DNA from 3 places in the Acidovorax sp. FG48 genome. Region 3 is predicted to be linked to each of the others. Evidence: predicted binding sites of a transcription regulator. Region 3 holds the regulator's gene; each other region holds the start of a gene.
What was found. The regulator FNR, encoded in region 3, switches genes on or off when oxygen is low (the NO sensors DNR and NnrR bind a similar motif). The targets are predictions, from matches to a motif close to TTGATNNNNATCAA.
Positions count from the first base shown of each region.

Region 1: the regulator FNR is predicted to act here: its motif matches at 6,042-6,055, upstream of ACODSU_RS14630 (TraR/DksA family transcriptional regulator).
Region 2: the regulator FNR is predicted to act here: its motif matches at 2,174-2,187, upstream of ACODSU_RS05325 (oxygen-binding di-iron domain-containing protein).

Region 1 covers NZ_JBMDJH010000009.1:121,790-132,272, forward strand. The annotation lists gene ACODSU_RS14595 (FIST signal transduction protein) at 1-262, opposite strand, end outside; gene ACODSU_RS14600 (PhaM family polyhydroxyalkanoate granule multifunctional regulatory protein) at 342-1,211, opposite strand; gene ACODSU_RS14605 (copper chaperone PCu(A)C) at 1,318-1,803, opposite strand; gene ACODSU_RS14610 (YcnI family copper-binding membrane protein) at 1,871-2,431, opposite strand; gene ACODSU_RS14615 (TonB-dependent receptor) at 2,446-4,770, opposite strand; gene ACODSU_RS14620 (DUF2946 family protein) at 4,851-5,222, opposite strand; gene ACODSU_RS14625 (glutathione S-transferase) at 5,346-5,993, shown strand; gene ACODSU_RS14630 (TraR/DksA family transcriptional regulator) at 6,116-6,487, shown strand; gene ACODSU_RS14635 (hypothetical protein) at 6,551-6,925, shown strand; gene ACODSU_RS14640 (VOC family protein) at 6,978-7,391, shown strand; gene ACODSU_RS14645 (MarC family protein) at 7,388-7,981, shown strand; gene ACODSU_RS14650 (Rrf2 family transcriptional regulator) at 8,078-8,626, opposite strand; gene nhaR (transcriptional activator NhaR) at 8,778-9,674, shown strand; tRNA gene ACODSU_RS14660 (tRNA-Met) at 9,841-9,917, opposite strand; gene rplQ (50S ribosomal protein L17) at 9,940-10,332, opposite strand.
Region 2 covers NZ_JBMDJH010000003.1:101,412-111,894, forward strand. The annotation lists gene msrP (protein-methionine-sulfoxide reductase catalytic subunit MsrP) at 1-506, shown strand, start outside; gene msrQ (protein-methionine-sulfoxide reductase heme-binding subunit MsrQ) at 568-1,224, shown strand; gene ACODSU_RS05325 (oxygen-binding di-iron domain-containing protein) at 1,290-2,117, opposite strand; gene lptM (LPS translocon maturation chaperone LptM) at 2,233-2,439, opposite strand; gene cyaY (iron donor protein CyaY) at 2,452-2,781, shown strand; gene ACODSU_RS05340 (penicillin-binding protein 1A) at 2,832-5,228, opposite strand; gene ACODSU_RS05345 (pilus assembly protein PilM) at 5,496-6,575, shown strand; gene ACODSU_RS05350 (PilN domain-containing protein) at 6,572-7,192, shown strand; gene ACODSU_RS05355 (type IV pilus inner membrane component PilO) at 7,194-7,859, shown strand; gene ACODSU_RS05360 (pilus assembly protein PilP) at 7,856-8,398, shown strand; gene ACODSU_RS05365 (type IV pilus secretin PilQ) at 8,395-10,483, shown strand, end outside.
Region 3 covers NZ_JBMDJH010000006.1:31,451-41,933, forward strand. The annotation lists gene ACODSU_RS10555 (heavy metal translocating P-type ATPase) at 1-2,202, shown strand, start outside; gene ccoS (cbb3-type cytochrome oxidase assembly protein CcoS) at 2,202-2,339, shown strand; gene ccoN (cytochrome-c oxidase, cbb3-type subunit I) at 2,404-3,843, shown strand; gene ccoO (cytochrome-c oxidase, cbb3-type subunit II) at 3,862-4,494, shown strand; gene ACODSU_RS10575 (CcoQ/FixQ family Cbb3-type cytochrome c oxidase assembly chaperone) at 4,511-4,648, shown strand; gene ccoP (cytochrome-c oxidase, cbb3-type subunit III) at 4,673-5,587, shown strand; gene ccoG (cytochrome c oxidase accessory protein CcoG) at 5,680-7,125, shown strand; gene ACODSU_RS10590 (FixH family protein) at 7,190-7,468, shown strand; gene ACODSU_RS10595 (hypothetical protein) at 7,524-7,820, shown strand; gene fnr (fumarate/nitrate reduction transcriptional regulator Fnr) at 7,922-8,644, opposite strand; gene hemN (oxygen-independent coproporphyrinogen III oxidase) at 8,834-10,216, shown strand; gene ACODSU_RS10610 (sulfite exporter TauE/SafE family protein) at 10,222-10,483, shown strand, end outside.

The sequences.
Region 1 (10,483 bases), on a different contig from region 3:
CATCAAAGTATTCGGCATTGTTGGCCGACACGCCCACCCCCACGGTGCCGCTCCAGTCGGTCACTTCAGGCAGCTCACCGCTCAGGTAGTCGAGCAGCGCCTGGGCTTCGTTGGCGTAGTGGTCGGTGATGTAGAGCAGGCCCAGGGTGGGGGCCGATGCGTAGTCGGGCAGCGCCATCTGGGCGCGCAGCTGCGCCAGCACCAGCGCAGCGGCCATGCGCCACTGGGGGTGGGTGGCGTGGCCGGTGGGAAAGAGTTTCATGGTGAGGGTCTCCGTGCCGGGGCGGGAGGTGATGCAACGTGGCACCACCCGCGTGCTGCCGCACCCGCCCGCGTTGGCGTCAGCCCGCTCGCTTGCGGGCAGCCGGGCTGCGGGTGCCGCCGGCCTTCTTGGCGGCGGGCTTCGTGGTGGTTTTGCGGGCTGCGGGCTTCTTGGCCGCAGCAGTCTTTTTTGCGGCGCCTGCGGATGATGCCGCCGCGCGCTTGGCGCCGCCCTGCATGGTCTGCATGCCCTTGGCCGCAAACTGGCTGGCCATGCCGGTGGCCGTCTTCAGGGCTTCCTTGGCCAGGCCGGTGGCCATGTTCTTGGTGGTGTCGATGGCAGTCTGCTTGGCCGCGTCCTTCATGGCGTTGGCCGCGATCTGCTGGAACTGGCTGGTGAGCGCTCCCCACCACTGCATCGGGTCCACCACGGCGGGCTCGGCCGCAGCCGCAGTCTTGCCCTTGGCTTTGGGCTTGGATTTGGCGGCCGGCTCAGCGTCGTCCTCGGTCTCTTCCGGTGCTTCCTCAGCGGCGGCGCGGCCCGTGACGCGGGCCGCCGCACCAGCCACGGCCTCGGCGGCGCCGCTCACGGTGTCGGCGGCCTTTTGCACGCCACTCATCACTGTGTCGGCGGTCTTGAGCTTGAAGGCGTTGGCCACATCGCCCATGCTGAAGTTCATGCCCTTGAGCGTGGCCAGGGTCATCTTCTGCACCTCCAGCGCCTGGATGGTGGCGGCCAGCGCGCGGGAGTTCTGCTCCAACCAGAACTGCACGGCCTTCAGCTCTTCAATGCGCTTTTCCAGCTCTTCCACGCTGATGGTGGGGGCCACCCAGTTGGAGAGGTTGGGCAACTGCGGAATGCTGCTGGACGCCCCCTTGGCCAGGCTTTGCAGAAAGTCAAAACCGGGGACGAATTTGCCGAAACCGAAGTTGTTGGATGTGTCGCTCATGGCCGCTCCGCGAGAGGTGGGTCGTTGGAACCTGCTCCAGGTTCTTGAGGAGGCACAGCTTACTCCAATGCGTTGCGCCCGCGAAGGCGCTGCGGTCGTGGGGATCTCAGTGTTTGTGCCCATCCATCATGCTGCCCGCCGTGGCGCCGCCGGGTGCGGAGGTGCCCACCGGCACCGTCAGGTTCAGCTTGCTTTCCACGCCCTTGGCGTCCTGGAACACCAGGGTGAGCGGCACCGTGCTGTCCTTGGCCAGCGGCGCCTTCAGGTCCAGCAGCATGACGTGGTAGCCGCCGGGCTTGAGCTCCACCGTCTTGCCCGCCGGCAGGTCCAGCGCGGGCACGGCGCGCATCTTCATGATGTCGCCTTCCATCTTCATCTCGTGCACTTCGGCCAGGCCGGCCGCGGGCGACTCGGCGCGCACCAGGCGCGCGCCGTCCTTGGCCGTGAGGCGCATGAACGCGCCCGTGGCCTTCTGGCCCTGCACGCTGGCGCGGGCCCAGGCGCCTTCGACCTTGACGGCGGCGGTCTGCGCCCATGCCGGGGCGCTGAGCAGTGCAGCAATGATGGCGGCGGTGTGAAGCAGTGTTTTCATGGTGAATGTCTTTCGGTTGGCTCAAAGAAAAGAGGGATAGAGGGGGATGAGGGGCTGGGCCCGACTGTCAATGATTGTGGGCAGCCGCGCCACCGCTGGGCAGAATCTCCAGCGCTGCCGCAGGGGACTTGAGGTCTGACAGCTTCTGGCCCGCCTGGGGCACATCCACCCAGTCGTTACGGCCTTCGACGCAGACCTGGCGCACGGGCCAGTACACGGTTCCTGCTTGCTCGGGGGCGGTGGCGACCAGCACGAACTCGTCGTAGTGGGCGCTCTGCAGCATGTCGTCTGCGGTCTTGGCTGTCCAGGTCACGCGCACCACGTCTTCGGTGATGGTGCGGCCATGGCTGGTGTACGGCTGTGCCAGCTTGTCGCGCTGCACGTCGAGCGTCCAGCCCGGCTTGGGCATGGGGCGCGCGCCGCGCATGCCCGCGGGGATGTCCACCACCACCTGCCGCGTGGGCGATGCGCCGCAGCCGTGGCCCACCTTGAACGCGGCCTTGTAGCTAGCGCCGGCCGGTGCCACCTGGTATTCAAGCACCACATGGGCCGATGCAGTGCCAAACAGGGCGGTAGCGCTAGTCAAACATGCGGCAGCAGCTATCTTTTTCATAGTATTCAACAACATGGGGAGTATTCCTTTCAGAGGGAGACCTTCAACTCAGCCATGTAGCTGCGCTGCGGGTAGGGGTGGAAGTTCCAGAACTGGTAGTTGTTCAGGTTGTCGATGCCCACGGCGGCGCTGACCGCTTTGGTGATCTGGTAGCGCACGCGCACATCGGTAGTGAAGTAGCGGCTTGCGCCCTGGTAGGCAAAACCGTTGGGATCGCTGTTGTCGAGCGTGCTGTATTGCTTGCCGCTGTAGCGCGCGCCCAGGGTGTACGACCATTTATCGTCCGGCCGGTAGGTGGCCACGGCGGTAGCGCGCCACTCGGGGATGCGTGGTTGCCATTTGCCGACGCTGGCGGGGAACTTGTCGTTGCGCGTGATCTTGGAGTCTGTCCAGGTCAGGCTGCTGCCCAGCTCCAGCCCACGCACGAAGACGTTGGCGGCCTGGTACGACAGCTCAATGCCCTTGGTACTGATGGCGTCCACGTTCTGCACGTTGGTGACGTTGGGGGTGACGAGCACATTGGTCTGAGAGTACAGCGCGTCCTTGGTGCGCTCAAAGAACGCCGTCAGGCGCAGCAAACCGTTGCCTAGGTCCCGCTCGGCCGTCAGCTCGGTGGTCCAGCTCTTTTCGGGCTTGAGGTTGGGGTCGTTGTTGATGAGCGTGCCGCTGCCGCTGATGCCGCCCTGGTACAGCTCAGACACCGTGGGCATGCGTACGGCGCGGCCTGTCGATGCCTTGAGCACCCAGAGGTCGCTGGCCTGGTAGGCCACCGCAGCCTTGGGCGAGAGGTAGTTTTCGTTGCGATCAGGGTGGCCCACGGTGGTGGTGGCGTTGCCTGTCTGGCCGTTGCTGGCGCTCCAACGCTCGGCGCGAGCGCCCAGCACGGCCTTCCATTGGGGCGCGATCTTCCAGGTGTCTTGCGCCCACAGGCCGATGAGCTGCGTGTCGCCGTTGAAGGCTTGGTTGCGGGCACCTGCGGCACCGTTGATCCAGTTGGTCGTGGTGTTCTCCACGGTGCGCAGCTGGTAGCTGTCGCGCTGCAGGCCAAAGTCCACGATGTGTGCGCCCAACACCCCATCAGGCCGCCAGGTGCCCTTGGCGGCCAGGGTGTTCCAGCCCGTGCCCTTGCTGTTGACAATGCGCCCTGCCCCGCCGTTCAGCGCCGCGGGCAGTGCCACGGTGGCGGCGCGCAGGGTGTCGGTCTGGTAGTCGTACAGGCTGGCGGCTACCTCCCAGTCAAACACGCCTTGCGTGCGGCTCTTGACCGACAGGCCGTGCATGAAATGCGTGAGGTCTTCGTTGGAGACGTTGAAGTCGGTGGGCGTGAGCGCGAACGAGCGGCCGTTGATGTTGACCGTGCCGCTGTACACCGCATTGCCATTGGCGTCGCGCAGGTAGCTGGTGGGCCGACCTTCGGACTCGTTGTGCCACCAGCCCAAGGTGTAGGCGGCCCGCACCGTGGGCGAGAAGTCGTAAGCGATCTTGGCCTTGATGTGGTCTTGCTGCGTGTGGTACTGCGTGGCGGTGCCCAGCAGATACCAGGGCTGGTTGCTGCGGTTGTTGTCCAGTACGGCGCCCGTCACGGGTGTGCCCGCACTGCCCACGGCACCTGCCGACACGAGGCGCGTGGGGAAGGTGAGCGGCTGGCCTTCGCTGTCGGTCTTGTTGAAGTTAAGGAACCACGACCAGTCGCCATTCTTATTGCCCACCGAGGCGCTCACCTGCTTGCCGCCGTAGGTGCCGTTGGTGCTGTACAGGTCGAACGGCTGGTGCTGGTAGCTCACCTGCCCGTGCGCCTCAAACTTCGTCGGCATGCGCGTAAGGTAGTCCACCACCGCGCCCACCGAGTTGCCTGCGTAGGCGGCCGAGAACGGGCCGTAGAGCACGTCCACGCGCTCGATCTCTTCGGGCGTGACCAGCATCCAGCGCGGCGCGTTGGTGGGGCCGTTGCCCAGGTAGTTACTCAGCAAGATGCCATCGGCAAACACCATGGAGCGCGCCGGGTTGCCCGTGCCCGACGCGCGGGTGGACAACACGGCGTGGTTGTAGTCGCCGATGTAGCGCTTGCGCACCAGCAGACTGGGCAGGTACTTGAGGGCGTCTTCGCTGTCGGTGGCGTTGATCGAGTGCTCGATCTGCTCGCGCGTCACGCCTTCGATGGTGGTGGGGATCTGCGTGGGCAGAGAGGTGGGCTGGCCACCGCTGATGGTAACCACGCCCAGTTCCTTGACCGGGGCATGGCTGGCAGTGCTGGTGCTTGCGCTATCAGCGGCGGAGGAAGCACCGGCATACGTGATGCCCAGGACGAGGGGAAAGGCACTGGCCACGGCCAGCGCCATGCGGCTTTTGCGCATGGAAACTCCTGAAAATCAAGCCAAATAGGCCGCAAGCGCAGGTGAATCATGCGCAAGCAGCTATCGAATCAATAGCGATTTCAGGAGAGCGATGGGGGCCCGCGCGGCGGCAGCGGCGCGGCAGTGCGCGCTGCAATGTGCGCGGCAGGGATGGGGCGCAGGGCATGCGCCAGGGGGTGAACCACAGGCAGCTGGGCCTGGGATGCGGGAGGGGGAGCGCCCACATGCGCACACAGCGGGCAGTCCAGCGTGTGGCTGGACAGTTCCTTGGCGCCGTCGTCGGTCTTGACCAGCACCTTGATGGCGCCCGAGCCCGAGCAAATCAGCTCCATGGCCTGCGGATGCACCAGCGGCGACGCCACCGCCACGCCGATCGACAACACAAACCACGCCAGCACCAGGCGGGCGAGCCAGCGAAGGCTGCGAAGGGTTTGCAGGGACGGCAAGGACATGGAGGCGCCATTGTAGGTGCGCGGCTCGCGCCGACCGGCGCGCGGGTCATCTGCGTGACCGCTTGACGCCACCCACCGACCTAGGATGTGCGCCTGCCAACACCACAAACAAGGAGACACGCCATGCTCACACTCTGCGGCTTTTCGGCCAGCAACTACTACAACAAGGTCAAGCTGGCCCTGCTCGAAAAGGGCCTGCCGTTCACCGAAGAGCTGGCCTGGGTGGGCGAAACCGACCGCAGCGCCAGCCCGCTGGGCAAGGTGCCCTACCTGCGCACGCCGCAGGGACCGCTGTGTGAGTCTGCCGTGATGGCCGACTACATCGAAGCCGCCCATCCCGAGCACCCGCTGATCCCGGCCGACCCCTACCAAGCCGCCAAGGTGCGCGAGCTGATCACATTCCTGGAACTGCACCTGGAGCTGGTCGCGCGCAACCTGTATCCCCAGGCCTTCTTTGGCGGCACCGTGAGCGAGACGGCCAAGGAAAAGGTCGGCGCACAGCTGCAGAAGAACATTGCCGCCTTCGGCCAGCTGGCCCAGTTCAGCCCCTACGTGGGCGGCGACACCTTCACCATGGCCGACTGCGCGGCCATCGTGCACCTGCCGCTGGTCAGCTCGGCCACCAAGATCGTCTACGGCAAGGACTACCTGGCCGACCTGCCCGTGCGCGACTACCTGGCCCGCATGGCCGAGCGCCCCCATGTGCAGCGCGTGAACGCGGACCGCAAGACCAACACAGCCGAAATGCTGGCGCGCCCGCCCAAGCGCTGAGCCCTCCCCGCAGCGGTGTCACCGGGCAGTGACACCGCGCGCCATCCCTTGACCTTGGTCAACCCACCGCGCCGCGCACAGGCGCACCATGCAGGTATCCGATCACCCCGAGGAGACCCCGCATGGACAAGACCCAAGCCGCCCCATTTCGCCAGCAGTTGCTGACCCGGCAGTCCGAGCTGCTGGCCCAGCTGGCCGCACAGCGCGGCGGCGTCATCGGTCGCGCCGAAGTGGCCGCTGAACACTTTGGGCAACCGGAAGACCCACGCGCCCAGGTGGCCACCGAGCGCGAACTGGAATTTGCCCTGGGCGAACGCGAAACTGCGCACCTAGCGGCTGTCGAAGCCGCCCTCGCCCGCATCGAAGCGGGCACATATGGCGAGTGCACAGACTGCGGCGCCCACATCACCGCCGCCCGCCTGCATGCCCAACCCGAGGCAGCGCGCTGCGTGCATTGCCAGGAAAAGGCCGAGCAACACCCGCGTGCTGCGTGAGCAGGTTCGCCCGCTCCCCCCTCTTCCTTCCCGTTTTTGTCATCACTTCAAGAAAGCCGATTCATGAGCACTTTTCACGCCGTTGTCTGGATGGACCAATCCGAAGCCCATGTGGTGATGTTCGACCGCGAACACGCCGAAGCTCAGCGCATCAAGTCCCGCAGCCACCACAAGCACCAGGGCAAGGCCGAAGACCTCGCACCGTTTTTTGCCGAAGTGGCCCAGGCCCTGACCCACACCCGCGAGGTGCTGCTGGCCGGCCCGGGCCTGGTGCGCAACCAGTTCCGCGACTGGACCGCCAAACACCATGCGGCCGTGGCCGGCGTGGTCGTGGACTCGGTGGCCGCGGACCATCCGACAGACGCCCAGCTGGTGGCCATGGCGCGCCAGTACTTCAAGAAGTTTGACAACATGGCCGCCGATCCGTCGGTCGCCTGACCGACCTCCCGGCCACGCCACGGCGTGGCCCCTGGCTGCTATCCTCTGCGGGATGCGCAGCCTCTTTCACCTCGCCTTTCACGTCACCGACCTGGACGCCGCCCGCCGCTTTTACGGCGGCGTGCTGGGCTGCCAGGAAGGCCGAAGCACCGACACCTGGGTGGACTTCGATTTTTTTGGCCACCAGATCTCGTTGCACCTGGGCACACCGTTTGCCAGCGCCCGCACCGGGCATGTGGGGGACCACCTGGTCCCCATGCCGCATTTCGGCGCCATTCTGGAACTCCCCGACTGGCATGCACTGGCCGCGCGGTTGAAGGCCGCCGGCACTGCCTTCGTGCTGGAGCCGCAGGTGCGCTTTGAAGGCCAGCCCGGCGAGCAGTGGACGATGTTCTTCCACGACCCCAGCGGCAATCCGATCGAGATCAAGGGCTTTCGCTCGCTGGACGCGGTGTACGCAACGTGAGCTACACCTTCGCGTCGGCCACCATCCTGCTCCTGCTGATCACCGATCCGCTGGGCAACATCCCTATCTTTGCCAATGCCCTGCGGGGCGTGGCGCCCGAGCGCCGGGCGCGGGTGATCCTGCGGGAGGTGCTGATTGCGTTTGCCCTGCTGCTGGTGTTCCTGTTCTTCGGGGCAGAGTTTCTGCGGGTGATGAACCTGAGCGACCTGTCGCTGCAGATTGCCGGCGCCGTGGTGCTGTTTTTGATCGCGCTGCGCATGATCTTTCCGTCGGCAGATGGTCCGCAGGCGGAGCTGCCCGGCGAGCCGCTGATCGTGCCGCTGGCCATTCCTGCGCTGGCAGGCCCTTCGGCACTGGCCACCGTCATGCTGCTGGTGGCCCAGGCGCCGGAGCGGCGATGGGAATGGGTGGGCGCGCTGTGCGTCACCATGGCCGTGTGTGCCGTGGTGCTCTTGCTGGCCGAACGCATCCAGCGCCTGGTGGGCGAACGCGTGGTGATGGCGTTTGAACGCCTGATGGGTCTGGTCCTGGTTGCGATCTCTGTCGAGATGCTGATCCGGGGCATCAAGCAGCTCGCACACCAGTTGTAACGTAGCCGTCGGCAGCCAGGCAGCCTGCCGCTGCGCCAGCCTCGGTGGGCGTGGCACCGCACCCGACGCCTTGCACCACCGCGGGGTCCCTTCGCCTCAGCGGCGCTGCAGGATCGGCATGCTCCCCAAGGCAAACACCGAGTTGGGCACATTGACCCGCGCCATCAGTGGACGGGGCTTGGGCGCCAGGGGCAGCTTGGTCCGGGCAGCCGGGGCCTTTTCCTCCACCACCGTGCCCTGCTTCAGGGCCTGGTCCACCAAGTCCTGCAGCGTCACCGACTGCAGGTATTCCATCACGCGGGAGTTGAAGCTGGTCCACAGCTCGCCCGTCATGGATTTGACCTGCGCAGCCTGGCCAGCGCCAAGGTTCTGCAGCTCGTCGTTCTTGAGGTTCTCCACCGCCAGGATGATTTCGGCCACCGACACCTGCTCGGCCCGCCGCGCCAGCGTGTAGCCGCCGCCTGGTCCGCGGGTACTGTCCACGAGGCCGGCACGGCGCAGCGCGCTGAACAGCTGCTCCAGGTAGGAAAGGGAAATGCCCTGCCGCGCGCTGATGGTGGACAAGGGCACGGGCCGCAGCTTCTGGCGCAGGGCCAGGTCGGTCATGGCGGATACCGCCAGCTGTCCTCGGGTCGTGATACGCATCGTTGCTACTCCTTGTGAACACAGGCAGCTACAGGCCGCAGCGCAGATCGCCACGGAAGCTGCCAAACGTCAATGTAGATAGTTTCATACTTCGCGTATATTCGTTTTATCGTGTTTTTTTCTTCGATTTTTTCGAAGCTTTGAGGTCTCCATGAATTTCAAGCACTTGCGTTACTTCTGGACGGTGGCCAAGGCAGGCGGCGTGATGCGGGCGGGTGAGCAGCTGAACACCACCCCGCAAACGCTGTCTGGCCAGATCAAGCAGCTGGAAGAATGGCTGGGCCACGACCTGTTCCGCAAGCGGGGGCGCGGCCTGGAGCTGACCAGCGAGGGCCGCGTGGCACTGGGCTATGCTGAGCAGATCTTTGCGCTGGGGGACGAGCTGGAAAAATCCATCCGGCTGGCGCGGGGGCAGGAGAAGCCCCTGGAGTTCCGGGTGGGCGTGGCCGACTCGATTGCCAAATCCGTCGCCTACCACCTGCTGGAGCCCGCGCTGGGGATGCCGCAGCGCGTGCACATGACCTGCCATGAGGGCAAGTTTCCCGAACTGATTGCGCAGTTGAGCCTGCACCGGCTGGACCTGGTGCTGGCCGATGAGCCGGTGTCCAACAAGATCGGCGTCAAGGCCTTCAACCACCCGCTGGGCACCAGCAGCATGAGTTTTCTGTGCGCCCCCGCCTTGAGGGCCCAGCTGGAGGGACCCTTCCCACAGTGCCTGCATGGCGCGCCCATGCTCATTCAAGGCCCCATGTCGTCCGTGCGCCAGCAGCTCGACCATTGGCTGAACAAGCACCAACTGCAGCCCCGCCTGGTCGGTGAGTTCGACGACAGTGCGTTGATGAATGCGTTTGGACGTGAAGGCCGGGGCATCTTCACCTCCCCCTCCGTACTGGACGAGGAGACCACGGCCCAGTTTGGCGTGGAAGTCATCGGGCGCTCCTCCGAACTGGTGGAGGAGTTCTTTGCCATCTCCGTCGAAAGGCGCATCACCCACCCTTGTGTGGTGGCCATCACCAAAGCCGCGAAGGCGGATCTTTTTGCCCATTGAGCCCGTCGGAAACGTCGCGGTAGTCGGGCACCTCCACGGCAGTCTGAACAGGAGACCGCGAAGGCAATCCACCCTTGGCAGCGCCTAGCGCGTCAACCATCGGGCGCACAAACAAAAACGCCCACTGGGTAGTGGGCGTTTTGCTTTAGCAAGGATTGCTATGTTTTGGTTGCGCGAGAAGGATTTGAACCTCCGACCTTTGGGTTATGAGCCCAACGAGCTACCAGACTGCTCCATCGCGCGATAAGGAGTAAATTATACCCTATTATTCAGCTGCTGCCGAATTATTTTCGGTTTCTGCAGCACGGTCGACCAGTTCGACCAGGGCCATGGGCGCATTGTCGCCCACGCGGAAGCCCATCTTCAGGATGCGGGTGTAGCCACCAGGACGCACCTTGAAACGGGGGCCCAGGTCGTTGAACAGCTTGGTCACGCTATCACGGTCGCGCAGACGGTTGAAAGCCAGGCGGCGGTTGGCCACGGAGTCTTCCTTGGCCAGGGTGATCATGGGCTCGATCACGCGGCGCAGTTCCTTGGCCTTGGGAACGGTGGTCTTGATGACTTCGTGCTCGATGAGCGAGTTCATCATGTTCTGCAGCATCGCGAGGCGGTGCGAGCTGGTGCGGTTGAGTTTGCGAAGGCCGTGTCCGTGGCGCATGGTGCTTTCTTTCTACTGTCTATGTAATTAAATCGGGCAGCCGGATCAGGTACTGTCCGAGGCACTGTTCCCCGTGAGGAACGAAAAGTCCCCCTTTCGGAGGACATCAAACCGGGCGCCCAAACTTTGGGCAGCCTTCGATTATAGCTTT
Region 2 (10,483 bases), on a different contig from region 3:
CTGAGCTGATCAAGCGGGTGGAGCCCCAGGGCAGCGCCAAGTACGTGGAGTTTGTGACCCTGGCCGACAAGGCCACCATGCCCTTCGTGGGCTCGCGCGTGCTAGACTGGCCTTATGTGGAAGGCCTGCGCATGGACGAGGCCATGCACCCGCTGACCTTGCTGGCCTTCGGCATGTACGGCGAAGTGCTGCCCAACCAGAACGGCGCCCCGGTGCGTCTGGTGGTGCCATGGAAGTACGGCTTCAAGAGCGCCAAGAGCATCGTGAAGATCCGCTTTGTCGAAAAGGAGCCAGGCACCGCGTGGAACAAGGCGGCCCAGCAGGAGTACGGGTTCTATTCCAACGTGAACCCCAATGTGGACCACCCCCGCTGGAGCCAGGCGACCGAGCGGCGTATTGGTGAAGACGGCTTGTTTGCCAAGAAGCGCAAGACCTTGATGTTCAACGGCTACGAAGCCCAGGTCGGCCAGCTCTACGCGGGCATGGACCTCAAGAAGTTCTACTGATCTCCCGGGCCTCGCCGCCTTCCTGGGCAGTGTGCGAGGCCACGGTGGTTCTTGAATCGCGATGCGAAAACTATTGCTCCACCCCGCCGCCAAACCGGTGGTGTTTGTGTTGTGCCTGTTGCCGCTGGCATGGCTGGTCTACGCGGCGGTGGCGAACCAGCTGGGCGCCAACCCTGCAGAGGCGTTGATCCGCGCCACTGGTGACTGGACGCTGCGGGCGCTTTGCCTGGTGCTGGCGATCACTCCACTGCGCGTCATTACCGCCACCCCGCAACTGGCGCGGTTTCGGCGCATGCTGGGTTTGTTTGTGTTCTTTTACGGAGTGCTGCACCTGCTGAGCTACAGCTGGTTCGACATGGGTTTCGACATCCCGGACATCCTGCACGACATCGCCAAGCGGCCCTTCATCCTGGTGGGCACATTGGCCCTGGTGTTGCTGGCCCTGTTGGCTGCGACGTCGTTCAATCGCGCGATCAAGGCCTTGGGCGGCAAGCGCTGGCAGGCGCTGCACCGCACTGTCTATGCCGTGGCCGGGCTGGCGGTGCTGCATTTCTTCTGGATGCGTGCGGGCAAGAACAATTTTGGTGAAGTGACCATCTATGCCGCCATCCTCGGCGCGCTGCTGGGCTGGCGACTTTGGCACCGACTGCAAAAGCGGTCGGCTGCACCGGCCGGTTCAGCGGCAAGACGGACAGCCGCTGGATCTCCGGGACGTTAAATGCTATTAAATTTATAGCTTCTTGGGCATGTAGTTGTAGCGCTTGCAGTCGATTTGACCAACATTCACCCATTGACTGCCCGCAGCGCAGGGCGCATCTGCCGGGTCACAGGGTCGATGTACGCGGTGGGAATCTGGTAGGCGCGATCATCGAACAGGTCGATGCCGCACATCAGGTTCTCGATCCATTCAAAGAAGTCGCTAATGGCTTCCTTGCCCATGATCGGGGCACCATGCTGCGGCACGATCATGGCAATGTCGAGCTGCCGTGCCATGCGTGCCCACAGGCGCAGGATTTTGTTGGACACCATGTAGCGGCGGTGGAACCCCTCCATGCGCGGAATGTGCGCCTTGAGGTCAGTCACCGGCACACGGGCCTCGGCCCCTGACATCATGGACACCCCCAGGTCGCCCGTGAACAGGATGCGGCTGACCGGGTCGTAGAAGTGGAAGTTGCCCTCGGAGTGCATGAAGTGCGCAGGCAGCAACACCAGCTCATGGCGCCCCAGAGGCAGGTGGCCGCCACCGTCGGGCACTCCGATCACGCGGTTTTCGGTCTTGCCCACCTTGGTGAAGTGCGGTGCAAAGCGCTCCCACACACGTGAGATCACCAGGTTGGCCTTGGTGCTGGTCATCCAGCGGTCCAGCGAGGCGATGATGTCCGGGTCTGCGTGCGAGGCGATCAGGTACGACAGCTTGTGCGGCGGGAAATGCTTTGTCATTCCCATGAACAGCTCGTTGAACGCGAGGTTGCCGCCCGGGTCGATGATGGCGCCGGTGTCGTCGTCCACGATCAGGAACTGATTGGCCTGCACGGCCTGCCCATCCTCCTCAATGAGGTCGGTGAACATCAGGCAAGCATGATTTTTGTCGCGGTAGAGTTCCAGGGCCATGGCCATCCTGCGGTGCAATAAAGCGCAGACTGTACGAGTACCCCTAAGCTTTGTGCTTGATGGAAATCAAGCGAAACCGCATTGCCTGGCCATTCTGCGCAGGCGATCGAATGCTTCAGCGTGGCTGCGAGGCGCTGGCCGCAGGCGACGGCGCAGTGTTGGTGTCGTTGCCCGGCGTGAGTGTTTGCGGCAGCGTGGCACGCTGGCTCGCTGCAGGGCCGGTCGGCAGATACAACGGCCCCCGCTGACCACAACCGAAGAGGGCTGCCGCACTGGCAGCAAGGACAAGCGTCCTGACTAGAATTTGGGGAGCTTTCAACATGCGCAAATTGTAATGACCGACCTCGAATTCATGGACCACGCCGAACAACTGCTGCTTGCCGTCGAGCGCAGTTGTGATCGCATCAACGACACCTCGGATGCCGATGTGGACAGCCAGCGCTCGGGGGGCATGGTGACCTTGACCTTTCCCAATCGCAGCCAGATCGTGATCAATCTGCAAAAGCCGCTGCACGAGGTGTGGATGGCGGCCCGATCGGGCGGCTACCACTACCGTTTTGATGGCAGCCACTGGCAGGACACCAAAGGCGCGGGGGAGTTTTTTGCGTGCCTCACGCGCGACGCGTCACAGCAGTCCGGCATGTCGCTGCAGTTTTCTGCGTGACGGTTTTCGCCCCGCCAGCCTAAGGGGCTGGTGCTGGGGCGTTGGGGCGATCAGTTACGGAACAAGTCCAGGATGCGACTGCGCTCTTCAGAAGGCGGAGGCGCCTGGGGGGCTACCGCCGGAGATACGGATCGGTCTTCCACCACCCCCACGCTCGAAACACCCGCGTTGCGAGCGTATTCCTCGTAGAACCACTCGCCGCCCACATTCACGACACCGGGCGGCACCGTGGGCTCCATCACCGGCACACCCTTGAGCGCGCGCTCCATGAAGCTGATCCACACCGGCAGGCTCAGCCCGCCCCCGGTTTCCCGGCTGCCCAGATTGCGCGGCGTGTCATAGCCAATCCAGGTCACGGCCGCGATGGTGGGCTGGAACCCGGCAAACCACGCGTCCACCGAATCATTGGTGGTGCCGGTTTTGCCATACAGATCGGGACGCTTCAGGGTGGCCTGAGCACGCGCTGCGGTACCGGTGCGGGTTACTTCCTGCAACAGGCTGCTCATGACATAGGCGTTGCGCGCATCAATGGCACGTGGCTGTTCACTCAACGCGGGGGGGGTGATCTCTGAAATCACCCGGCCCTTGTGGTCGGTGACCTTGGCGATCAGCCAAGGATTGATGCGGTACCCGCCGTTGGCGAACACCGAATACGCAGAGGCCATTTGCAGAGGCGTCACTGAGCCTGCACCCAGCGCCATGGTCAGGTAGGCGGGGTGTTTCTCGGGGTCGAATCCAAACCGTCCCACCCATTCCTGTGCCGTCTTGGGGCCTACGGCCTGCAGGATCCGGATGGAGATCATGTTCTTGGACTTCGCCAAGCCGGTGCGCATGCTCATGGGGCCGTCGTACTTGCCGTCGTAGTTCTTGGGCTCCCAGGGTTGGCCGCCGGTGACACCCGCATCGAAGAACAGCGGGGCGTCGTTGATCACAGTGGTGGGGGTGAAGCCTTTTTCGAGCGCCGCCGAGTAAATGAAGGGCTTGAAGCTGGAGCCCGGCTGGCGCCAGGCCTGCGCCGCGTGGTTGAACTTGTTTTTGTCGAAGTCGAAGCCACCCACCAGTGCACGAATGGAGCCGTTACGCGGGTCCAGAGCCACAAAAGCGCCTTCCACTTCGGGCAGCTGTGTAATTTCCCAGGCGCCCTTGGGTGTCTTGACCACACGGATCACAGCCCCACGCCGTATCTTGATATTGGGAGGGGCCTTGTCGCTGAGGCCGGATTGCGCAGGCTTCAGTCCATCGCCTGTGATCTCGACCGAATCCCCGTTGGCACGGGCGGCCAGGATGCGTTTGGCGGATGCCTCCAGCACCACCGCGGAGAGCACGTCGCCGTTGTCCGGGTGGTTGGCCAGTGCGTCATCAATGGCGTCTTCCACCTCCTGGGCGCTGGCAGGCAGCGCCACAAACTTTTCGGGCCCCCGGTACTGCTGGCGCCGTTCGTAGTCCATGATCCCACGCCGCAAGGCGACATAGGCCGCCTCTTGTTCTGCAGCATTGAGGGTGGTGTACACATTGAGACCGCGTGTGTAGGCCTCGTTGCCATACTGGGCAAAGATCAGCTGGCGGGCCATTTCCGCCACGTATTCAGCGTGGATGCGTGTGTTGTCGGGCCCCGTGCGGATTTTCAGTTCTTCTTTCTTGGCTTGCTCTGCTTGTTGTGCAGTGATGAAGCCGTTTTCTTCCATCCGCTCGATGATGTACTGCTGACGAGCGCGGGCACGTTTCGGATTGCTGATGGGGTTGTAGGCAGACGGAGCCTTGGGCAAACCGGCAAGCATCGCAGCTTCAGCGATCGAAACAGATTTGAGCGGTTTACCAAAATAAGCTTCGGAGGCAGCCGCAAAACCGTAAGCACGATTGCCGAGGAAAATCTGATTCATGTAAATCTCAAGAATCTGATCCTTGGTCAGCAAATGCTCCAATTTGAAGGTTAGTAAGATTTCGTAAATTTTGCGAGTAAATGTTTTTTCTGAAGACAGATAAACATTGCGTGCCACCTGCATGGTGATCGTGGAAGCGCCTTGGCTTTTTACTCGCCCCAAGTTGGCGAGACCCGCACGCAGAACACCTTTGTAGTCCACTCCACCATGCTGAAAGAAACGGGCATCTTCAATCGCCAAAACGGCGTCTTTCATGACCTGCGGAATCTCGCCGATGGGTGTGAGGTTGCGACGCTCTTCGCCAAACTCGCCCAGCAAGGCTCCTTCCGCTGAGTACACCCGCAGCGGCAGTTTGGGACGGTAGTCCGCCAAGTCAGAAATGTCTGGTAGGTTGGGGTAGGCCACCGACAGCGCCACAGCAATTGTGAGCGCCAGGCCCACGGCTGCGGCTGCCGCCAGTCCTGTGATCCAAAGGGTGATACGAACCAACCAGCGAAGCCAACTGGGGCGGGTGCGAACAGGAGAGGAGTCCGGCTTGTCGGAGGACTTCGAAGGGGAGGGCGGCATATCGCTCCGATGGGGTAAGACCGCCCATTATAAAAATGTCCACCGCTGGGGCTCGAAATCCAATTTCGTACTTGGCAAGGTGCCGCCGAAAGGCTTCCGGTAGTGGCCGAGCGGTATTGCAGCGCCCAAAAATTTCGTCTGCTTTTGGCAACGCTCTTCTGACGTTACAGGGGGAAAAATCTTTGCTGGAGAACTATCTTACTGATAGCATTCATGTGAAGTGTTAAGTTTTGTTGCCTCATTTTGGCAAGTTACAGGGGACCAATCTTGATCTCAATGGGGTCTTTGTTCAATCGCCAGTCTGCTCCGCTGCTGGGAATCGACATCAGCTCCTCCAGTGTCAAGCTGGTGGAGTTGGGGCGCGATAAGGCGGGTAGTCTGGTCCTAGAGCGTTGCGCGATCGAGCCACTGGAGCGGGGCTGGATCACCGATGGCAACATCGAAAAGTTTGACGAAGTGGCGGACGCATTGCGTCGCTTGGTCAAGAAGAGCGGCACTCGAACCAAAAACGTGGCGCTTGCGCTGCCCCCTTCCGCAGTGATCACCAAGAAGATCACGCTGCCAGGTGGCATGACGGAGCAGGAGCTTGAGGTCCAGGTGGAATCCGAGGCCAACCAGTACATCCCGTTTTCGCTCGACGAGGTGAGCTTGGATTTTTGCGTTATCGGGCCCAGTAAAAACGCGCCAGGGGATGTTGACGTTCTGATTGCCGCTTCCCGGCGTGAAAAAGTCCAAGACCGGCAGGGTTTGGCTGAGGCCGCTGGGTTGAAGCCCGTGGTGGTCGATATTGAATCCCATGCATCACGACTGGCTGCTGGGCGCCTCATTGAAGCGCTGCCGAACAAAGGCGTGGACGCGATGGTGGCCCTTTTCGAGGTGGGAGCCCTGACGACCAGCATGCAGGTGATCCGGAACGAAGAGGTTCTGTATGACCGCGACCAAGCCTTTGGTGGCGCCCAACTTACTCAGTTGATTGTTCGCCAATATGGCTTCTCGGTTGAAGAAGCCGAGAGCAAAAAGCGCAGCGGTGATTTGCCGGAAGACTATCAATCAGCGGTCCTCCGTCCTTTTGTTGACAGCATGGCCCAAGAGATTGGTCGCGCCCTGCAGTTCTTCTTCACCAGCACGCCGCACAACCGTGTCGACCACATCATGTTGGCGGGGGGCTCAGCCCCGCTGCCAGGTCTTACAGAGGCTGTCACTCAGCAAACTGGCTTTGCATGCAGCGCTGTCAATCCTTTTGATGGCATGGAAATCGGAAGTTCCGTGCGACTGAAAAAAATGGTGCGTGAAGCGCCGTCCTACTTGACCTCTTGCGGTCTCGCTATGCGGAGGTTTCTGCAGTGATTCTTATCAATTTGTTACCTCATCGCGAGGAGGCTCGTAAGCGTCGCAAGGAAGCGTTCCAGGCGACGATGTTTGCGTCGTTTCTGTTGGGTCTCGCTGTTGCTGGAGCCATCTACTGGTGGTTTCAGATCATGATAACGGACCAGCAGAATAAGAATACCTTTCTCCAGCAAGAGATCAAGGTGCTGGAAGGACAAATCAAGGAAATTGCGTCCATAGAGGATGAGATTGCTTCCTTGCGCGCACGCCAAAAAGCTGTCGAAGATCTGCAGTCAGATCGCAATTTGCCTGTTCACTTGCTCACCGAATTGGTTAAGCAATTACCTGATGGTGTATACGTCACCGCAATAAAGCAAGTTGGACAAACGATAACGATGCAAGGGATGGCCCAATCTAATGAGCGCGTTTCAGAGTTGCTGCGTAACTTGGCTAGTAATACGCCATGGCTTGCTAAACCGGAGTTGACGGAAATTACAGCAAGCACGGTAGCTTTGAGTCAGAGGGACCAGCGGAGAGTTTCTTCCTTTAACTTGAGGTTTCAGCTGGTCCGTGCAAGCGACGCTCAAAAAATCATAGAGGCAGCAAATGCCACCGCTTCGTCGCCAGGAGGTAAGTGACATGGCGAAGTCAAAAGAAAAATCGATCAGCACGGTTGAGCGTCTCGAAGCCATTCAGCGACAGTTTAAAAATTTAGACACAAAGGATCCCTCAGCTTGGCCGGTATTGCCCAAGGTTATCCTATGTGTTTTTATCGCTGCTGCAGTCGCGATCGTTGCTTGGTTTGCTTTTTTGCAGGACTATGAAGTGCAACTGGAAGAGGAGCGTAGCAAAGAACTAGTTTTGCGGACTGACTATCAAAAGAAGCTTGTAAAAGCTGTAAGTTTGGACGCGTTGAAGAAACAGCGCGAGCAAATACAGCAGTATGTTATTCAACTTGAAAAGCAGCTTCCTAGTAAAGCCGAAATGGCGGCGCTACTTTCTGATATCAATCAGTCGGGTTTGGGGAGAAGCCTGCAGTTCGAACTTTTTCGCCCTGGTCAAGTTGTCGTGAAAGACTACTATGCTGAGTTGCCTATAACGATACGAGTGACTGGGAAGTATCACGATATCGGTGCATTTGCTTCAGACATTGCGCATTTGTCGCGTATTGTTACCCTGAACAATATGGCAATTATTCCGAGCGCTCGCGATGTATTAACCATGGACGCAACCGCGCGAACCTTTCGATATCTGGATCCTGACGAAATACAGGCTCAGAAAAAGGCCGGGAGTGTCAAACAATGAAAGCTAGTATTCGGATACTCCTTGTTCTTGGCGCATTAGTTCTGTCCGGCTGTGGATCGTCGGGAGAGGATGAGTTGAGGGTTTGGATGGCTGAGCAGAGGGCTAGTACCAAACCCAACGTTCAGCCTTTGACGGAGCCAAAAAAATTCTTTCCAGAACCTTATGTGCAAGATGGCACTGTCGAACCGTTTAATCAAGGTAAGCTAACTCAGGCATTGAAACGAGATTCCAATCAAGTGGCTTCAAACGCTGCGCTGATTGCTCCAGAGATGAGCCGTCGCAAAGATCCGTTGGAAGCCTTTCCCATTGATGCAATCGCAATGGTAGGAAGCTTGAATAAGTCAGGAGCTCCAACTGCACTAGTTAAAGTTGACAATTTAATTTACCAAGTCAAGGTTGGAAATTATTTGGGTCAAAATTACGGAAAGATTATTAAAATTACCGAAAATGCAATCCAGTTGCGCGAAATTGTGCAGGATGCAACTGGGGATTGGATAGAGCGTTCAGTGTCGCTTGATTTGCAAGAGGGCAAAAAATGAAACAATATAGTGGCCATTTATTAAATTACTGCCGTAGCGCTGCTTTTGGCGTTTCAATGTTTTTTGCATCCTTTAGCGTCCTTGCTGGGGGATCTATTAATGCCATTTCTGCTAGTGTCCAAGCTGGTGTTGAGACGCTAAAGATTGATTTTTCCGACCCACCCTTGGTGGCGCCTACAGGGTTTGCTACGCAATCCCCTGCTCGAATAGCCTTGGATTTTCAAGGGATTGCCAATTTATCGGGAAAAACAACGCACGAAATTAATCTTGGTAATCTAAAATCTGTAAATGTGGTTCAGGCAGGTGATCGGTCGCGTATTGTTTTGAACTTGAAGCTGCCAGCAGCTTACAAGATCGATCTCTCGGGGAAGTCTCTATTTCTCTCCTTGGATTCTGTGGCATCTGGGACTGCTATGCTGCCGTCGCAGCCTGTTGCGTTTTCAGAAAGTCAGAACAGCGATGTACTGCCCCTGAAGGATATAGATTTTCGTCGCGGTGCTGACGGTGCTGGTAGAGTGGTTGTTAATCTTGGCAGTAACCAAGTAGGCGTTGATCTGCAGCAACAAGCTAAAGGCATTACTGTGGAATTCATGCGCTCATCTCTGCCTGAAGGATTGCGCCGGCGTTTGGATGTCACGGACTTTGGCACCCCTATTCAGACAGTAACTACAAGTCAGGCTGGCGAGCGTGTTCGGATGCTCATCGAGTCTAGTGGTGATTGGGAGCATAGTGCGTATCAAAGCGATAATCAATTTGTAGTTGAAGTTCGACAGAAAAAAATCGACTTGAGTAAACTGACTCAAGGTCCAGGGTATTCTGGGGAAAAATTATCGTTGAATTTTCAGAACATTGAGGTGAGATCGCTTCTTCAAGTGATTGCTGACTTCACAAACTTTAATATCGTTACGTCTGACACTGTGACTGGTGCTTTGACTTTGCGGCTTAAAGATGTTCCGTGGGATCAAGCACTCCAAATCATAATGGATGCCAAAGGTCTTGGTATGCGGAAAACAGGTTCTGTCCTTTGGATTGCGCCTAAAGACGAAATAGATGCAAGGACGAAGAAAGATTTTGAAGCTGCACAAGCCATTCAGAAGCTTGAGCCTCTGAAGACTCAGGCTTTTCAGTTAAATTATGCGAAGGCCACCGATATTGTCACACAGCTAACAACAAGTGTTGGTTCTACAGGAACAGCTGTTACTACTCGGTTTCTGTCTGAGCGTGGGAGTGCGATATCAGAGCCACGCACGAACCAGATTTTCGTAACCGACACGCCAAGCAAACTTGAAGAGGTTCGTTTGCTGCTGGCTAGTTTGGATGTGGCGGTTCGGCAGGTCTTGATCGAGGCACGTATTGTTGAAGCCCGTGATACTTTTGGCCGATCATTGGGTGTTCGACTTGGGGCAACTGATCTGAGGGCGAATCGCGGCGGTGATGGGGGCTATAGCATCGGTGGAGCCAACCGCGTAGCGTTCGGTACATCCTACAGTGACGCTGTTGCTTCTAGTGGTGCTGGTGGAACAACGAATACAAGCGGTAGTTTTGTTAATCTACCGGCTAGCTTGTCTAATGTCAGCAGTGTGGGTAATTTCGCGCTTTCTATTTTTAATTCGGCTGCGAACAGATTTTTGACCCTGGAGCTGTCTGCAATGGAGGCAGATGGGAAAGGTCGTGTAATTTCAAGCCCTCGTATTATTACGGCAGATCAAACTAAAGCACTTATTGAACAGGGTACCGAATATCCTTACGCTGTGACTGCTCCGAATGGTGCAACGACACTTGCGTTCAAAAAGGCCGTTCTTAAACTGGAAGTTACTCCCCAGATAACTCCAGAGGGGAACATCATTCTCGATTTGGATGTTAATAAAGATAGTCGCGGAGAGACCACAACGCAAGGTGTCGCCATTGATACCAAGCATGTCAAAACTCAGATTTTGATAGAAAATGGTGGAACGGTAGTTATCGGGGGTATTTTCGAGATGGAGGAAACTAATCAAGAAAATAAAATTCCTGTGCTTGGCGATGTGCCTGTGGTTGGTAATTTGTTTAAAAACAGAACAAGAGAATCTACCAAGCGAGAAATGC
Region 3 (10,483 bases):
GCTACGCGCCGGGCCCGCGTGGTGTGGCAGCCTGGCCGGGTATTGCCGTCGCAGTGGATGGATGCCGTGCGCCACGCGGGTTACCGTGCCATGCCCGCCATGGATGCGTTTGCGCGCGACCAGCGCCTGCGCGAGAGCCGCCGTGCGCTGTGGCGCTGGCTGGTGGCGGGCTTTTGCATGATGCAGGTGATGATGTATGCGTGGCCCGCCTACGTGGCACAGCCGGGCGACCTGTCGGGCGAGATGGAGCAGCTGTTGCGCTGGGCCTCCTGGGTCATCACGCTGCCCATGGTGGTGTTTTCTTGTGGCCCCTTTTTTACCAGCGCGCTGCGCGACATTCGCCTGCGCCGCGTCAGCATGGACCTGCCCGTGGCGTTGGGCATGGCCATCACGTTCGTGGTCAGCACGGCCGGCACTTTTGACCCTGCAGGCATCTTTGGCAAGGAGGTGTACTACGACTCCTTGACCATGTTCGTGTTCTTCCTGCTCACCGGCCGCTGGCTGGAGCTGCGCCTGCGGGATCGCACGGCGGGTGCGCTGGAGGCCGTGATGAACCGCCTGCCCGACAGTGTGGAGCGGCGCGCGGCGGATGGCAGCTTCACCCGCGTGGCCACGCGGCGCATTGTGGTGGGGGACACCATCCGTGTGCTGCCCGGCGAGGCGTTTCCCGCCGATGGACGCATCACGGCAGGCAACACCCACGCCGATGAGGCTTTGCTGACGGGCGAATCCACGCCCGTGGCGCGCCCGGTGGGCAGCAGCGTGACGGCGGGCAGCTACAACCTGCAGGCGCCGGTCGAGGTGCTGGTGGAAGGCACGGGCGGGCAGACCCGCTTTGCGCAAATCGTGGCGCTGATGGAAAGCGCGTCGCTGCAAAAGCCCCGGCTGGCGCAGCTGGCAGACCGCATTGCGAGGCCTTTTCTGGTGGCCGTTTTGCTGGCAGCGGCGCTGGCCGCCGCCTACTGGTGGCCGTCGGACCCCGGGCACGCGCTGATGGTGGCGGTGGCAGTGCTCATCGTCACCTGCCCGTGCGCGTTGTCGCTGGCCACCCCGGTGGCCATGCTCACGGCGGCAGGCACGCTGGCGCGCCACGGCGTGCTGGTGCGCAACCTTCAGGGGCTGGAGGCGCTGGCCCAGGTGGACACCATGGTGTTTGACAAGACCGGTACGCTGACCCGCGACGGCATGGCGCTGCAGGCGGTACACCCTGCGGCCGGTTGCAGTGCACAAGAGGCGCTGGACCTGGCGGCAGCGCTCGCGCGCCAGTCGATGCACCCGGCTTCGCGGGCGTTGGCTGCGGCGGCTTCTGCACAGCCGCTGCCGTTGGGGCGTTGGCAGGTGATGGGCCTGCAAGAGGATGCAGGGCAGGGGCTGACCGCTACGGTGGAGGACGCCACCGGGGCAGTGGCTGCTCGCACGATCCGCCTGGGCTCTGCCCGCCACGCGGGCGTTGCCAACGATGCTGGCGGTGCAGCGCTGCAAGTCGTGCTCTCTGAACAAGCGGCAGATGGATCCCTTAACGAGTTGGCCCGCTTCGACCTGGTGGAGGATCTGCGAGCCGAGGCGTCGGCCGTGCTGCAGGCCTTGCAGCAGGACGGCGTGGCCGTGCAATTGCTGTCGGGCGACCGCCGGGGCGCGGTGCAACGGGTGGCCACGCAGGCGGGCATTGCCCATGCCCAGGGCGAGTGCACTCCGCAGGGCAAGCTGGCAGCGCTGCAGGCACTGCAGTCGCAGGGGCACCACGTAGCCATGGTGGGCGACGGCCTTAATGATGGCCCGGTGCTTGCGGGGGCCCATGTCTCTTTTGCTTTTGGCCGTGCCGTGCCGCTGGCGCAGTCCCGGGCGGACTTTGTGGTGTTGGGCGACAGCCTGGCGCTGGTGCCGCAAACCGTGATGCTGGCCCGCCGCACCCTGCGCGTGGTGCGGCAGAACCTGTGGTGGGCCGCCGCCTACAACGCGCTGTGTGTGCCGCTGGCGGTGCTGGGATGGATGCCTGCCTGGCTGGCCGGGCTGGGCATGGCGCTGAGTTCGCTGCTGGTGGTGCTTAACGCAGCGCGCCTGGCGCGCGACCTGCCTTCCTTGCCAGGCTCGCACAGCGCGCCGTTGCCAACAGCCGCTTTGCCTGCGCGCCCCGACCCCACGGCCGGCGGCATGTCGCAGCCATCCCTTGATCTTTCGAAGACCCCACTGGAGCCTGTCTGATGGACATCCTTTATTTGTTGATTCCTCTGTCCGTGATGCTGGTGCTCCTGATTCTGGGAGGCCTGTGGTGGGCGGTGTACCACGGGCAGTTCGAGAGCGTCGAACAAGAGGGGGAGCGCATTCTCCGAGACGGTTGACTTGTGTCAATGCCCGATAGCCGCGACTGCAACAAACTCTTACTGCAATACAAAGAGGTGCCCGATGGATTTTCCAAAAACAAATGCTGCGCACTACAACGATACGGTAGTGCGGCAGTTCTCTATCCTGGCCGTGGTGGTGGGGGTGGTCGGCATGCTGGTGGGCGTCATCATCGCCGCCCAGTTGGCCTGGCCAGAACTCAACTTTGGCATTCCGTGGCTGAGTTATGGCCGCTTGCGACCTTTGCACACCAATGCGGTGATCTTTGGTTTTGGCGGTAGCGCGCTGTTTGCTACCAGCTACTACGTGGTGCAGCGCACCTGCCAGGTCCGGCTTTTTGCGGGTCCTCTGGCCGCATTCACCTTCTGGGGCTGGGTGCTGGTCATTGCGGCTGCGGTGGTCAGCCTGCCCATGGGCTACACCCAGGGCAAGGAATACGCTGAACTCGAATGGCCCATCGACATCCTGATCACGCTGGTCTGGGTGTCCTATGCCATCGTGTTCTTCGGCACCATTGGAACCCGCAAGGTCAAGCACATCTATGTGGCCAACTGGTTCTTTGGTGCGTTCATCCTGGCTGTGGCGCTGCTGCACCTGGTGAACAGCGCAGCCATCCCTGCGGGCATGATGAAGAGCTACTCGGCCTACGCCGGTGTGCAGGACGCCATGGTGCAATGGTGGTACGGCCACAATGCCGTGGGCTTCTTCCTGACCGCTGGCTTCCTGGGCATGATGTACTACTTCATCCCCAAGCAGGCGGGCCGTCCGGTGTACTCGTATCGCCTGTCGATTGTGCACTTCTGGGCGCTGATCTTCACCTACATGTGGGCCGGCCCACACCACCTGCACTACACCGCGCTGCCTGACTGGACGCAATCGGTAGGCATGGTGTTCTCGCTCATCCTGCTGGCTCCCAGCTGGGGCGGCATGATCAACGGCATCATGACCCTGTCGGGTGCATGGCACAAGCTGCGTGACGATCCCATCCTGCGCTTCCTGATCGTGTCGCTGTCGTTCTACGGCATGTCCACGTTCGAGGGCCCGATGATGTCCATCAAGACCGTCAACGCCCTGAGCCATTACACCGACTGGACCATCGGCCACGTGCACTCCGGCGCCCTGGGCTGGGTGGGCCTGATATCGATGGGTTCGCTGTACTACCTGGTGCCCCGTCTGTTCGGCAAGGACAAGATGCACTCCGTCAAGGCGATCGAGTTGCACTTCTGGATGGCCACCATCGGCATCGTGCTGTACATCGCCGCCATGTGGATTGCCGGCGTGATGCAAGGCCTGATGTGGCGCGCGGTCAACCCCGACGGCACGCTCACCTACACCTTCGTGGAAAGCGTGAAGGCGACCTATCCCTTCTACGTGATCCGCGTGGCCGGTGGTCTGCTGTACCTGGGCGGCATGCTGGTCATGGCCTGGAACGTGTGGCTGACTGCCATCTCGGGCCGTTCGGTCAAGGTGGCCATTCCTGCAGTGAACACGGCCCACGCCTGAGTCCGAAGGAGATCATTCATGTCTAACAACAACACATCTGCTTCGACCGGTTTCACCCATGAAAAGGTGGAGACCAACAACTTTCTGATGATCGTGCTGATCCTGATCGTGATCGCCATTGGCGGTCTGGTCGAGATCGTGCCCCTCTTCTTCCAGAAGTCCACGACCGAGGCGGTCAAGGGTGTCGAGCCATACAACGCCCTGCAGCTGGCAGGCCGCGACATCTACATCCGCGAGGGTTGCTACAACTGCCACTCGCAGATGATCCGCCCCTTCCGCGCCGAGACCCTGCGCTACGGCCACTACTCGGTGGCGGGCGAATTTGTGTATGACCACCCCTTCCAGTGGGGTAGCAAGCGCACGGGTCCCGACCTGCACCGCGTGGGTGGCAAGTACAGCGACGAATGGCATCGCATCCACCTGAACAACCCCCGCGATGTGGTGCCCGAGTCCAACATGCCCGCATACCCCTGGCTTGAAAAGAACCAGGTGGACCCAGCAGTGATGGCGCCCCGCATGAAGGCCCTGCGCACCGTGGGCGTGCCTTACACCGACGAGCAGATCACGGCTGCGGCGGGCGAGGTCAAGGGCAAGACGGAGCAGGATGCGCTCATCGCCTACCTGCAAGTCATGGGCCGTGCGCTCAAGTAAGCAAAGGAGATATCCCATGGACATCACCACCATGCGCATCGTCGCCACCCTGGCATCGATGGCCTGCTTCATTGGCATCTGGGTCTGGGCCTACCGAGGCCGCAACAAGGCCCGGTTCGACGAGGCAGCCCAGCTGCCTTTCGAGACAGATTGACCTTCACCAGAACGAGAACACCCCATGAGTGACTTCACCAGCAATTTCTGGTCGGTCTTTGTGACCACGCTGACCCTGGTCGGCATCATCGCCTGCGGCATCCTGCTTTGGATGGCGGGCCGCAAGAAGGTGGTGGCCACCTCCGACAATACAACTGGCCACGTCTGGGATGAGGACCTGGTCGAGATGAACAACCCCCTGCCGCGCTGGTGGGTGTGGCTGTTCGTCATCACCATCGTCTTTGGCCTGGGCTACCTGGCCGCCTATCCAGGTCTGGGCAGCTTCACCGGCAAGCTCAACTGGACGCAGAAGGGCGAGTACGAAGCCGAAATGGCCAAGGCCAAGACGGAGCTGGAGCCGCTGTACGCACGCTTTGCCTCCATGAAGCCTGAAGACGTTGCCGCAGACCCCCAGGCCCATGCCATTGGCGAGCGTTTGTTCATGAACAACTGCGCACAGTGCCACGGCTCGGATGCGCGCGGCAGCAAGGGCTTTCCGAACCTGACGGACAACGACTGGCTGCACGGCGGCACGCCCGAGAAGATCCGCGAGACGCTGGAGAAGGGCCGCATCGGCAACATGCCTCCCATGGCAGCCGCAGTGGGCTCCCCGGAAGACGTGCGTAACCTGTCGCACTACGTGCTGAGTCTGTCGGGCAGCCCCCATGACTCGCTGCGCGCATCGCTGGGCAAGGCCAAGTTTGCCGCCTGCGCAGCCTGCCACGGCATGGACGGCAAGGGCAACCAGGCGCTGGGCGCGCCTAACCTGACCGATGACATCTGGCTGCATGGCTGGGGCGAGGCCGCCATCACCGCCATGATCAACAACGGCAAGGTCAACCAGATGCCTGCACAGGCTGAAAAGTTGACCGAGGCGCAGATCGGCGTACTCTCTGCCTATGTGTGGGGCCTGTCGAACAAGCAGGTGGCTGCACGCTGACCTGGCTGCCGGGCGGTGCGTGAGACGCACGGCCCGGGTTTCCATTTGAAGGCACCCCTCTTACGCCTTATCTCCGTTCACAAAGCGACACCATGAGCACACCCAGCGAGCCGGCTCGCAAGGTCATCCCGATTACGCCAGTCGCGGCAGATGCGTCTTCTGCGGGCGAGATCATCTCGCTGTACGAAGCGCAAAAGAAGATCTACCCGCGCTCCATCAGCGGCCTGTTTGCGCGCTGGCGCTGGGGCATGGTGTTTCTCACACAGCTGGTGTTTTACGGGTTGCCGTGGTTTGAGTGGGGCCAGCGCCAGATGGTGCTGTTTGACCTGGGGGCTCGCAGGTTCTACATCTTTGGCCTGGTGCTGTATCCGCAGGATTTCATCTACCTCACCGGCCTTCTGATCATTTCGGCGTTGTCGCTGTTCCTGTTCACCGCAGTGGCCGGGCGTCTGTGGTGTGGCTTTGCGTGCCCGCAGACGGTGTACACCGAAATGTTCATGTGGATCGAGCACAAGATCGAAGGCGATCGCAGTGCCCGGCTCCGCCTGGACAACGGCCCCTGGACGTTCGAGAAGATCCGCAAGAAGTTTTTCAAGCAAGTGGTGTGGATCGCGGTGGCCCTGTGGACCGGGTTTACTTTTGTGGGGTACTTCGTCCCCATTCGAGAGCTGGGCAGCGAGCTGCTGGCGTTCCAGGGCAGCTGGCAGATTTTCTGGGTGCTGTTCTACGGTTTTGCCACCTATGGCAATGCGGGCTTCATGCGCGAGCAGGTCTGCAAGTACATGTGCCCTTATGCGCGCTTTCAAAGCGCGATGTTTGATAAAGATACGCTGATCGTTACCTACGACCCTGAACGTGGCGAGCAGCGTGGTCCGCGCAAGAAGAACATCGACTACAAAGCCCAGGGGCTGGGCGATTGCATTGACTGCTCGCTGTGTGTGCAGGTCTGTCCCGTGGGCATCGACATCCGCAAGGGCTTGCAGTACGAATGCATCGGCTGTGGCCTGTGTGTGGACGCCTGCAACACCGTGATGGACAAGATGCAGTACCCGCGTGGGCTCATCCGCTATTCGACCCAGAACGGCGTGGCCAAGCACTGGACCCAGTCGCAGATGTTGCGCCGCGTGCTGCGCCCCCGCGTGCTGATCTACAGCGCTGTGCTGGTCACCCTTTGCGTGGCCATGTTGGCCAGCCTGGTGGTGCGCACGCCGCTGAAGGTGGATGTGGTGCGGGACCGCGCTGCGCTCTCGCGCATCGTGGCAGGTGGCAAGCTGGAGAACATTTACCGGCTGCAGATCATGAATGCCACCGAGGGCGAGCAGCGTTATCGCATCAGTGCGCGGGGCCTGGAGGGGCTCGAAGTGGCTTCCGAGGCTGAAGTGGACATTGGCGCGGCAGAGTCTCGCTGGGTGGCCGTGCGGTTGCAGATTCCTTATGGTTCCGCCACGCCCGGATCGCACGCCGTTCAGTTTGATGTGCAGGCCGTAGGAGCAGCGGCCCATGTCACGGAGAAATCCGTGTTCCTTGTACCGCGCTGAGCGGTATTCCGGTGGGGCCCTTCAGGGCCGCACTTTGACCGATATTGTTGAGGAGTAAAGCACCATGTCTTCAAACCCTGCCATTGCAACCCCGGCGGCAACCGTACCCTGGTGGAAGTTTGGCCATGTGTGGCTGGTGATTGCCGGGCCTCTGATCGTGATCGTGGCGGGCTTTGTGACGCTGTGGCTGGCGATTTCGCGGCCCGACCCCGTGGTGGCGGAGGACTACTACCGCCAAGGCATCGAAATCAACAAGGCACTGGTGGCGCCGGAAAAGAGTCTGGCGCCGGCCCTCAAGGCCCGCAACCATGCGGCCACCCCTGTGCAAGACCAACCACGCTGAAACCCCAGGGTCGCACACCCTGGCGACCCCGGCAGCACCAGGAGACAGAACCTATATGTGGACGCAACGCCTGATGTGGATTGCATGGCCCGCCTTTTTGATGGCGGGTGTGCTGGAGATGCTGGTTTTTGCCATGGTGGACCCCCAGGACCTGCACTGGTTCGGGCAGCCTCTGGCGCTGTCGAGGCAGGGGGTGTACACCCTCGCATTTTTTGTGTTCTGGGCCATCACCATGGCCACCAGCGCATTGACCACGCTACTGTCCATGTCCCCGTTTGAGGTCAACCGCTGTCCCGTGCCCGACGGGGAGCGCCCTGACGATTGCCGCAAGACATCGTCGTCTTGCTCCTGAGCCTTTTTCGCCGGTTCATGCGGACATGCGCTGCATGCCGTTTTAAAAGGGACCGGCGGACTTTGGTACGGCCCCGACTCTCAGCCGACGAGGGGCCGTAATCAGTGGCAGGTCTGCTGGCTGTTCACAATGCGTCGCAGGGCATCGGTGTCGAGGATGCGCACATGGCGCTGTTTGACTTCCACGATGCCTTCTTCCACAAACTTGGAGAAGGTGCGGCTCACTGTTTCAAGTTTGAGGCCCAGGTAGCTTCCGATCTCTTCGCGCGTCATGCGCAGCACCAGTTCTGATTGCGAGAAACCCCGTGCATGCAGGCGCTGCACCAGGTTGAGCAAGAAGGCCGCCAGGCGCTCCTCGGCACGCATGCTGCCCAGCAGCAGCATCACACCATGTTCGCGCACGATCTCGCGGCTCATGATCTTGTGCACGTGGTGCTGCAGGGCCGTGACTTCGCGGGAGAGTTCTTCGATGCGGTCGAAAGGCATGACGCAGACCTCGGCATCTTCCAGGGCCACTGCGTCACAGGTGTGGTGGTCATTCACGATGCCGTCCAGCCCGATGATCTCGCCCGCCATCTGGAAGCCCGTGACCTGGTCGCGACCGTCTTCGGTGGCTACACAGGTCTTGAAAAAACCGGTGCGGATGGCATACAGGGACGTGAAGGACTCGCCATTGCGAAACAGCGTGCCGCCGCGCTTGACCTTGCGGCGGACAGCAACGACCTCGTCAATGCGCTGCAGTTGCTCTTCGTTCAAGCCCACGGGCATGCACAGCTCGCGAAGGTTGCAGTTGGAGCAGGCGACTTTGATGGTGAGCGGGTTCATAGACACATGGGCTTGGGTTAGCGGTCAAGCATATCGCGCTTGCCGTACACGAACCTGAATACAGAGCGCGGGCAAGCGGCTGACCTTCATCAAATTGTCGCTGTATCGCTTGCGGGTTCACTTGATGCAGGTCAAGGACATGTCCCAGAGCCTACGGCACAGTCAAGGTGTACGCAAGGAAATTTCCCCATGACTGCTGTTTCGCCAGACCTTCTGCGCCGCTTTGACGTGCCAGGGCCCCGCTATACATCCTATCCAACGGCCGACCGTTTCGTGGAGGCGTTTGGTCAGGAAGACTATGTGCTGGCGCTGCAACAGCGCCGCTCGGGCACGCTGGCCAAGGCCATGCCGCTGTCCCTGTACGTGCACATCCCGTTTTGCGAATCCCTGTGTTACTACTGCGCCTGCAACAAGATCATCACCAAGCACCATGACCGCGCCGAGGTCTACTTGCGCTACCTGAGCCGCGAGATCGACCTGCACACCGCGCACTGTGGCGTAGGACAGGTGGTGAGTCAACTGCACCTGGGGGGAGGCACACCCACCTTCCTCTCCGATTCGGGCCTGAGAGAGCTGATGGCCATGCTCAAGCGCAGCTTCACGCTCGCGCCTGGGGGGGAATACTCGATCGAGGTGGACCCCCGCACCGTTAATGCAGAGCGTCTTGCACTGTTGGCTGAGCTGGGTTTTAACCGGCTGAGTTTTGGCGTACAGGACTTTGATGCCGAAGTGCAGAAGGCTGTGCACCGCATCCAGCCTGCCGAGCAGGTGTTTGCGCTGGTCGAATCTGCGCGTTCGTTGGGCTTTGACTCGGTGAATGTGGATTTGATCTACGGCCTGCCGCGCCAGACGCCCGAGTCTTTTGACCGCACGCTGGCCCAGGTGGCACAACTGCGGCCTGACCGCATCGCGCTGTATGCCTACGCGCACCTGCCAGAGCGTTTCAAGCCACAGCGCCGCATCATCTCTGCGGAGTTGCCCACGGGCGCGAGCAAGCTTTCCATGTTGTCGCGCTCGCTCGATGCCTTCATGGATGCTGGATACGTGTACGTGGGCATGGACCACTTTGCGCTGCCCACCGACGCCCTGGCCGTGGCCAAGCGCCAGGGGCGCCTGCACCGCAACTTCCAGGGCTATAGCACGCAGCCGGACTGCGATTTGATCGGCTTGGGCGTATCGGCCATTGGCCGTGTGGGGGCAACCTACAGCCAGAACTCCAAGACGCTGGATGAGTACTACGACTTCCTGGACCAAGGGCGGTTGCCCGTAGTGCGCGGGTTGGCGCTCACGCGCGACGACCTGGTACGCCGTGCGGCCATCATGGCCCTGATGTGCCAAGGGGAACTGCTGTTCGAGCCGATGGAGCAGGCGTGGCTGATCGACTTCCGTCAGTATTTCGCGGCGGAGTTGGCCCAATTGGAGGGCATGCAGGAGCAAGGGCTGGTGCGCGTTGGGCCTGAGGGCATTGAAGTGACCGCGACCGGTTGGTTCTTCGTGCGGGGCATCGCCATGGTTTTTGACCGCTATCTGCAGGCAGACCGCAACCGCGCCCGGTTTTCGCGCATCATCTGATACCTATGCTTGCCACGGTCGGCTGGACTGCTTTGCTCATGGGACTCGCTGGCGGGTCCCACTGCCTGGCCATGTGCTCCGCGCCTTGCGGAGCACTCGTGGGGCAGGGCGGCGCGCCACCGGCGGAGGACAGTGCTGAGCAGGTGGTGCGCTGGGCGCCGCGTGGCGGTGCGCTCCAGCGTACCGTGGCCTTTCATTTGGGGCGCCTGGTGGGATATGCCAGTGCCGGTGCATTGGCGGCCTTGGCCATGGACAGTCTGGCATGGC